DNA from 2 places in the Pseudomonas sp. AC172 genome. Region 1 is predicted to be linked to the other one. Evidence: riboswitches for the same ligand, from Rfam matches in the RefSeq annotation. Region 1 holds a riboswitch; the other holds the start of a gene.
What was found. Region 1 has a riboswitch for cobalamin ahead of ACZ0A4_RS10900 (TonB-dependent receptor plug domain-containing protein). Riboswitches for the same ligand answer to the same signal wherever they lie in the genome.

Region 1 (4,209 bases):
AGCGCCAGATGCCGGCACACAATGCTGCCGAAGTTTCCGTAACCACCAACCACCATCACCCTGAACGGCATGCAACTCTTCCCTAAATCAATCCATCAAACAGGCGTGCAGGATATAGGGCCGAACGTCAGCAAGCCATTCAGATCAGTTGCTCGCCACCCACTTGCGGTACTGGCGGGTACGCAAGGCGTTGCCGATTTGTTGCATGATCAGCGCGCGCAGCGGTGACACGTGCGGATCGGGTGTTTTCGCCTGACTGAGTTTGCGCAACTGGAACTTGACCACCGCCATGTTGGCCAGCGACGCCATGGCCTTGTTCTTCCAGGTGATCGGCGGCAGCTCGGGGGCACTGTCCTTGCCCAGCAGCCAGTCACGCGGCAGGTTCGGATCGATGGCCAGCGCCGTGCCGATGCCGACCATGTCCACGCCACTGTTAACGACCATTTCCGCAATGGGCCGACGACGCACGCCGCCCGTGACCATCACCGGCATCCGCGCGACTTTCTGGATGTCCTGGGCGAACTCGACGAAGTACGCCTCGCGCGCCAAGGTGCGGCCGTCCCGTGCTTCGCCCTGCATGGCCGGGGCTTCGTAGCTGCCGCCGGACAACTCGACCAGATCCACACCCAGATCGTTGAGCCATTCGACGACTTGTCGCGCGTCATCGGCGCTGAAGCCGCCGCGTTGGAAGTCGGCGGAATTGAGTTTCACCGCCACCGCAAACTCCGCTGAAACCAGTGCACGCACAGCCTTGACGATGTCCAGCAACAGCCGCGCGCGGTTCTCCAGCGACCCGCCCCACTCGTCCGTGCGCTGATTGGTCAACGGCGACAGGAACTGACTCAACAAATAGCCATGGGCGGCGTGGATTTCCACACCGGTGAAGCCGGCCTGCTCGCCAAGCTGTGCGCTGCGGGCGAAACGCTGGATGACGTCAGCGATCACGCTGGCGGTCATCGCGTGGGGCGTGGCGAAGTGTTTGGACAGGCTGCCCATGTTCAGCGGAACCGCTGATGGCGCCCAGGTTTTCTGCCCGAGATTGGCCTGCATCTGTCGGCCGGGATGGTTGATCTGCAGCCAGAACTGCGCGCCGCCCGATCGGCCAATCTGTGCCCAGCGCTTGAACCTGGCCAATTGCCGGTCATCCTGCAGCACCACGCCGCCCGGCCCGGTCATCGCGCGGCCGTCGACCATGACGTTGCCAGTGATCAACAGTCCGGCACCACCATCGGCCCAGGCTTGATACAGGCGCATCAGTTCTTGCGAAGGTGCCTGATCGGCGTCGGCCATGTTTTCTTCCATGGCGGCTTTGGCGATGCGGTTCTTGATGGTTGAACCGTTGGGGAGTTGCAGGTTGTCGAACACGTTCATGAGGAGTCCTCGATTGGGCGTGGGACAACCATAAGATTAAAGCCAACTTTAAGGTCAAGGCCTTTTTATCAACTGTGATTATTTGCCCGTAGCGGCCTTCTCCTCGCGCATCTGGTTGATCAGCAACTGCGCGTTGTCGGCACAGCCGACGTCGGCGGGTTTGCTCTCGATGCCGTGAATGACCCGCAACAGCTGCGCCTTGTTATGCGCCAGGCGTTGCTGGAGGATTTCGATTTCTTCGACCTTGCGTTTGAGCCCGACCAGCATTTCTTCGTGCTGCCAGTCCTGCGCGTTCACCGGCAGTAACTGGCGGATTTCCTCGAGGGAAAACCCTGCCGCTTGTGCACCGGTGATGATCTGCAGGATCCACTCGGTTTCCGGGGCATAGTCGCGATAACCGTTGGCCTTGCGCCCGACCGACTTGATCAGCCCGCTCGCCTCATAGAAGCGGATGCGCGAAGGCGCCAGACCGCTGATTTTTGCCAGTTCACCGATTTTCATGATTGACCTGAGCCGTAATTGAACTTGAAGTGAACTTTAAACCTTCACCTATCAAACGACCAAGTGCGACCTCGACCTGTTTTTAATGCAGAGCAGAGATCCTGTGGGAGCGAGCTTGCTCGCGAAGAGGCCGGATCAGTTACATCATTGTTGATTGACACTACGCCTTCGCGAGCAAGCTCGCTCCCACAATGGCTAGAGGAGTACGCACGCATGCAAGTTGACGAACGGTCTGTCGAATGTTCAGATGCCGCCCAGTTTCAGGTGTCCCATGCCGCCGTGCATGGGGTGAAACGGGAAACCGGTACGTTCTTTTCGAACAAGTCCGGTGCTGCCCCCGCAACGGTATGCGCGTGATGTTTTCGATACACCACTGTGGCCGCACGGCCATGGGAAGGTGAAAGCCTCGATACGCGCGAGCCCGGAGACCGGCCTGAAATTTCGTTTGGCAAAATCCTGCGGTGGGCGGGCATGGGCCGGTATTGGCTGTGCGCGATGCCTTCTCCTGCATGCTCTTCTGCGAAGATCCTTTTCGAGAAGACAATGATTCGACCTTTCTACACCTCGGCTCCAACCTTTCTGTTCGGCTGTCTGTTCAGCCCCCTGCTGCTGGCGGATGACGCGCCACTGGAACTCAATCAGCAAATCGTTTCCGCACCGTCGGTGGAGTCCACCACGGTCGCCGACATGGCGAAGTTCGGCAGCAAGGTCGAGATCGTCAGCCGCGAACAGATCGAGCGCGCCGGCCCCAGCGCCGATGTCAGCCGCGTGATGCAGATGTTCATCCCCGGCCTGTACGTGGCGCCGAAAAACGGACCGTTCGACTACGGCACCTATTCGCTGCTGGGCGGGCGCAACGACGACACGCTGATCCTGCTTGACGGCGTGCGCCTGAACAATCGTCTGTACGGCGGCCTCTATCTGGACACCCTGCCGGCCAATGCCATCGAGCGCATCGAAGTGCTCAAGGGTGGCCAGAGCCTGTTGTTCGGCACTCAGGCCGTTTCCGGTGTGATCAACATCGTCACCCGCAGCCCGCAGTCGCGCAAAGCCTCCGGCGAAGTGAACCTGGGCGTGGACAGCTTTGGCGGCACTACCGAAGACGCCCGCGTCGAGAACATCTTCACTAACGGTTTCGGCGATCTCGGTTTGCTGGCGTATGTCAGCCACAACGTCTCCGACGGTTACCAGCCGTATCGCAACCGCGACATGAAAAACGTCAGCGAGAAGAACCGCGCCTACGAAGTCACCACCTTCGGCGGCAAGGCGATTCAGTCGTTTGGCGATGATTCGCGGCTCGAACTGTTCTACCAATACGCCGACGCCAACCTCGACTTCGCCCGCCCGGTCGACAACCACAACACCACCAACGACCGCGTGCAGCAGATCGCCACGGCGACCTTTGAGCAGACCATTAATGAGCGCCTGAGCTACTTCGTCAAAGGCCATATCAACGACTGGGACACGCGCTACACCCGCGTCAACAACGTCGAGGGCGGCGGAACCAGAGTCATCAACCACAACGACAATTGGGGCTTCACCGACTGGGGCGTGCAGGCTGAAGGCAAGGCAGAATTGCCCGGTGGCCATGTGCTGGTGTTCGGCACTGACAACCAATGGTTCAAGGGCCAGGACGATGTGCTGATCATCGATAACGACAAGGCCGAAGCCCATGCGCTCTACACGCAACTGCGCCCGCAGATCGACGCCCTGCCCGACTGGCACCCGAGTATCGGCATGCGCCACGAAGCCATGGGCGGCGGTGACAGCGCCACCGTTGGCATGCTCACTTCGCTGTATGACCTCAACGACAACTGGTCGGTGCGTGGCCAATACGGCAGCGCCTACAAACTGCCGAACGCCGAGCAACTGTTCGTCAACGAGCCGGGCGACGAGATCGGCAACCGCAACCTGAAGCCGGAAAAAAGCCGCAACGCCGAACTGGGTGTCGACTACAAAGGCTTTTTGCTCAACCGTGAATTCAGCGCCAGCGTGACCCTGTTCAAACGCAAGATCGACGACCTGATCACCCTCGATGACATTCAGTGGGTCAACGGCGAAGGCACGATCCAGATGCGCGGTTTCGAGGCCGACGCCAAGCTCGCGCTCAATGAGCAGTGGAGCCTGCAAGCCGACATGACCCGCAACCTCACCGAGTCGCGCACTGGTGTGACCATCAATGATATTCCGAGCTTCTTCGCCCGTTCGCGGGTGGGCTATGAATCGGAAAATCGTCTGTGGGGCGCTGGCGGTGCGATTCGTTATATCCGCGATATCAAAAGCTCGAAACAAGTCGAATACGGCAACTATTCGGTGGTCGACGCCGATGCCTATCGC
Region 2 (4,209 bases), 1.7 Mb from region 1:
AGGCAAATAACGGCCAGCGGCTTGGCGCCTGCGGGCAACCTCAACAGATCCGCCAGTGCCTGCGGCTCGAACAACGAAACCCAGCCCATGCCGAGGCCTTCGGCGCGCGAGGCCAGCCACAGGTTCTGGATCGCGCAGGACAGCGAGGCCATGTCCATTTCCGGCAGCGTGCGGCGACCAAAGATGTGTTTTTCGCGATCGTCCATTAACGCGGCGACCAGCACTTCGGCGCAGTCATGGATGCCCTCGACCTTGAGTTTCATGAACTCGTCACTGCGCTCGCCGAGGGCTTCAGCGGTGCGCACGCGCTCTTCTTCGACGAGGTTCTGGATCTGCCCGCGTAAAGTTCGGTCGCTGATGCGGATGAAACGCCAGGGCTGCATCAGGCCGACGCTTGGGGCCTGGTGGGCGGCTTCCAAAAGTCGGCGCAACAGCTCCGGTTCGACGCTGCCGCCGGTGAAGTGGCGCATGTCGCGGCGTTCGGCGATGGCTCTGTAAACCGCTTCGCGTTCGGCTTCGGAGAATGCGTTGTCTGTCATGACCTCTTCGCGAGCAAGCTCGCTCCCACATTGGACGGGGTGCTTGCTCAAGAAACACGATCCCCTGTGGGAGCGAGCTTGCTCGCGAAGGCGGCCTCACGGTCTGGCGCAAACAATGCGGCAATCGCAGTCGGATTCGACGGGAAATAAAAGTGCACGTACGACGCCGTCATCCGCCCTTCCCGATAAACCGCCTCGGCACCGCGCCCACCATTCGGACTCAAGCCACGCGCAATCGGCGTCAACTCAGTCTTCGTCAGCGAATGATGATAAGTGTGCCCACGCAGCGAACCTTCCGGCAGATCAACCGCTTGCAACGCCAATGCGGCCAGACGCTTCTGCATCACCGCGTCGCCTTTAAGCAGCCCGATCAATTCGGCGCGAGTTCCTTCAACGTCGGTCAAAGAATCCAGCAGGTACAGCATGCCGCCACACTCAGCGAGCAACGGTTTCCCTGCCGCATGATGCGCACGGATCGCTTCAACCATCGCGGTGTTCTGCGACAACGCAACGTGGTGCAGTTCCGGATACCCACCGGGCAAATACAGGCTGTCCGCCTCAGGCAATTGCGTGTCGCGGATCGGCGAGAAGAAACTCAGCTCGGCGCCCATCGCCCGCAACAGATCGAGACTCGCGCCGTAGGTGAAGGCAAACGCCTCATCATGGGCGACGGCAATTCGTACATTCTTGAGCAGTGGCTCGACAGCGATGACGTCAGGCGCGGCGAACTCAACCGCCGGTGGCAGCGCTACCTCACAGCTGCTGGCGAGAGCGTCGGCAGCCGCGTCGAGACGCACATCGAGGTCATTCAGCTCGCTGGCCTGCACCAGGCCGAGATGCCGGCTCGGCAGTTCGATACCCGTTTCGCGGGACAACGCGCCGTACCAGCGCAGGCCTTCAGTGAGACTGCCTTCGAGCAATTGCGCATGTCGCAAAGTTCCGACACGATTGGCCAGCACACCGGCAAACGGCAGATCCGGCTGATACCTCGCCAGACCCAGTGCCAACGCACCAAAGGTCTGCGCCATCGCCGTCCCATCAATCACGCCGAGCACCGGCACACCGAAATGCCGCGCCAGATCAGCGCTGGAAGGCGTACCGTCGAACAGGCCCATCACGCCTTCGATCAGAATCAGATCGGCCTCGGCAGCGGCTTCCCACAACAGACGACGACTTTCCTGCTCACCGACCATCCACATGTCCAGTTGATACACCGGCGCACCGCTGGCGCGCTCGAGAATCATCGGATCAAGGAAATCCGGGCCGCATTTGAACACGCGTACCACGCGCCCCTGATTGCGATGCAAACGGGCGAGCGCGGCGGTAACGGTGGTCTTGCCCTGACCGGAGGCCGGCGCGGCGATGAGGACCGCCGGGCAGTGACGTGGTTGATTCAAAGTTCGACGCCTTTCTGCGCTTTGATGCCGGCCTGGAAGGCGTGTTTGAGCATGCCCATTTCGGTGACGGTATCGCCCATCTCGATCATTTCCGGCTTGGCCGCGCGACCGGTGACGATCACGTGCTGCATCGGCGGACGCGCCTGCAAATCGCTGAGCACCTGATCGAGATCGAGGTAGCCGTGCTTGAGGGCGATGTTCAGTTCGTCGAGCACCACCAGACCGATCGACGGATCACGCAGCAGTTCACGCGAGACTGCCCACGCGGCTTCGGCGGCGGCGATGTCGCGCTGACGATCCTGGGTTTCCCAAGTGAAACCTTCGCCCATCACGTGGAAACGCACTTGCTCGGGGAAACGGCGGAAAAACAACTCTTCGCCGGTGCTGTTGCGGCCCTTGATGAACTGCACCACACCGCACTGCATGCCGTGGCCCATGGCGCGGGCGAGCATGCCGAACGCCGAGCTGCTTTTGCCTTTGCCGTTGCCGGTCAGCACCAGCACCAGGCCGCACTCGTCAGGCGAGTTGGCGATGCGTTCGTCGATCACGGCTTTTTTGCGCTGCATACGCGCCAGATGGCGTTCGTCGCGCTCGGGGGAATCAGTCATGGGGGAGCTCTCCGTTGAGGCTGGATAACGGCGGGCAGGCACAAGAATAGACGGCAAAAAGCCTGGCATCGCCCACCGTGATGCCGCTGGATGGATCAGGCCGGTCTCCGGGCTCATGAGCGGCGTTGGCCTGACTGCGCGCCTTCCCGCTTTGAGCAGTGGCATTCGACGCAGTGTTCACTCATTTACCGTTGCGGGGGCAGCGCCGGGATCGTGGTGGTTCTTCGTGCGAAGACAACCCTCACCGGCTTCCCTGTTTCACTCTGTCGACGCAGGTCACAGAGCACCTGAAACAAGCCGCGAAGGTTAGAGGGTTGGGGATGGAGCGTCAATTAAAGAGGCGGCCATCGGGCGAATAACTGCCGCCGATCAATTATCCGACGCCAATCTTGTGCCACACTGATACAAATGATATCAAAGAGCCATGCTTTTCCCGAAAAGCCCACCACAACAATAAAGGATGATGACGATGCAAGGCATGATCATCAGCAACCCGCGCCTGGAATTCCTGCGCCCGGTGCTTGAACGCTGGTTTGACTGTATCGACCGTTACAACGCCGTACGCGGCGACAGCGACACGCCTTACTGGCATGACGAGAAAGCCAATCTCGGATTGCTCTCGGCCGCAGCCTGGATGGCTGAGCTGGTCACTTTGAACGACACCGCCACGCGCAAACAGAATGAAGAAGGCGAGCGCAACGCCCGCGCCGATCTGTTTCTGGCCGGTGCCGAAGACCGCGCCTTTATCCAGGCCACCCAGCGCTGGCCAAAGGTTACCAACCTGAATCTGACTCAAGCCTTGCTGGACATCACCAACGACGCCAAACGCATCAGCTATGCCAGCGACCTCAAGCTTGGCTGCCTGTTTGTCGCGCCGCAAAAAGCCCAGCACAGCGCCAGCCCCGAAGAGTTGCAGGACATGGTCGACGATCTGCAAAAGGAACACACCTGCGCGGTCGCCTGGTATTTCCCCTATGCCTATCGCAAATTGCGCAGCGAAACCGGCAACTATCACCCAGGCATCGCCGTGCTGTTCAAGGAAGCCCGCGGCTGAGCAGTTGAACCATCGGGCTTGCGCCCTCCTCTATGATTAGGAATGCATTCATAGGGAAGATCAGCAATGCGCAAGCCCCAGCTCGTTTTTGTCATCGCCTTCGCCGGAGGGCTCGCCGCCTGCGGTGAATCCTCCAGCCTGCAAGTCTCCGACGGCACCGGCCCGTCACCCAAGCTGCCCGAACCGAACAAGACCCTGATCCCGACGGTGAACATCGCCCCGGCGATCGGCTGGCCCGAGGGCGCTAAACCGACAGCCGCCACCGGCACCCAGGTCGCAGCATTCGCCGAAGGCCTCGACCATCCGCGCTGGCTCTACGTGTTGCCCAACGGCGACGTGCTGGTAGCGGAAACCAATGCCCCGCCAAAGCCTGACGACAGCAGCGGCATTCGCGGCTGGGTGATGAAGAAGGTCATGGGCAAGGCTGGCGCGGGCGTGCCGAGTCCGAACCGCATCACCTTGCTGCGTGACACCGATCACGATGGCGTCGCGGAAACACGCACGGTGTTCCTGCAGAACCTCAACTCGCCGTTCGGGATGACGCTGGTCGGCAACGATCTTTACGTCGCTGATACCGATCGCTTGCTGCGCTTTAACTACGAAGCAGGCGC

Region 2: another riboswitch for cobalamin. It lies ahead of cobO (cob(I)yrinic acid a,c-diamide adenosyltransferase); the one in region 1 lies ahead of ACZ0A4_RS10900 (TonB-dependent receptor plug domain-containing protein).

The regions. Positions count from the first base shown of each region.
Region 1 covers NZ_OZ409868.1:2,434,964-2,439,172, forward strand. The annotation lists gene ACZ0A4_RS10885 (saccharopine dehydrogenase family protein) at 1-71, opposite strand, end outside; gene ACZ0A4_RS10890 (NADH:flavin oxidoreductase/NADH oxidase family protein) at 145-1,371, opposite strand; gene ACZ0A4_RS10895 (MerR family transcriptional regulator) at 1,450-1,872, opposite strand; cobalamin riboswitch at 2,118-2,323, shown strand; gene ACZ0A4_RS10900 (TonB-dependent receptor plug domain-containing protein) at 2,416-4,209, shown strand, end outside.
Region 2 covers NZ_OZ409868.1:737,747-741,955, reverse strand. The annotation lists gene bluB (5,6-dimethylbenzimidazole synthase) at 1-539, opposite strand, end outside; gene ACZ0A4_RS03490 (cobyrinate a,c-diamide synthase) at 587-1,936, opposite strand; gene cobO (cob(I)yrinic acid a,c-diamide adenosyltransferase) at 1,933-2,544, opposite strand; cobalamin riboswitch at 2,626-2,850, opposite strand; gene ACZ0A4_RS03480 (hypothetical protein) at 3,014-3,598, shown strand; gene ACZ0A4_RS03475 (PQQ-dependent sugar dehydrogenase) at 3,665-4,209, shown strand, end outside.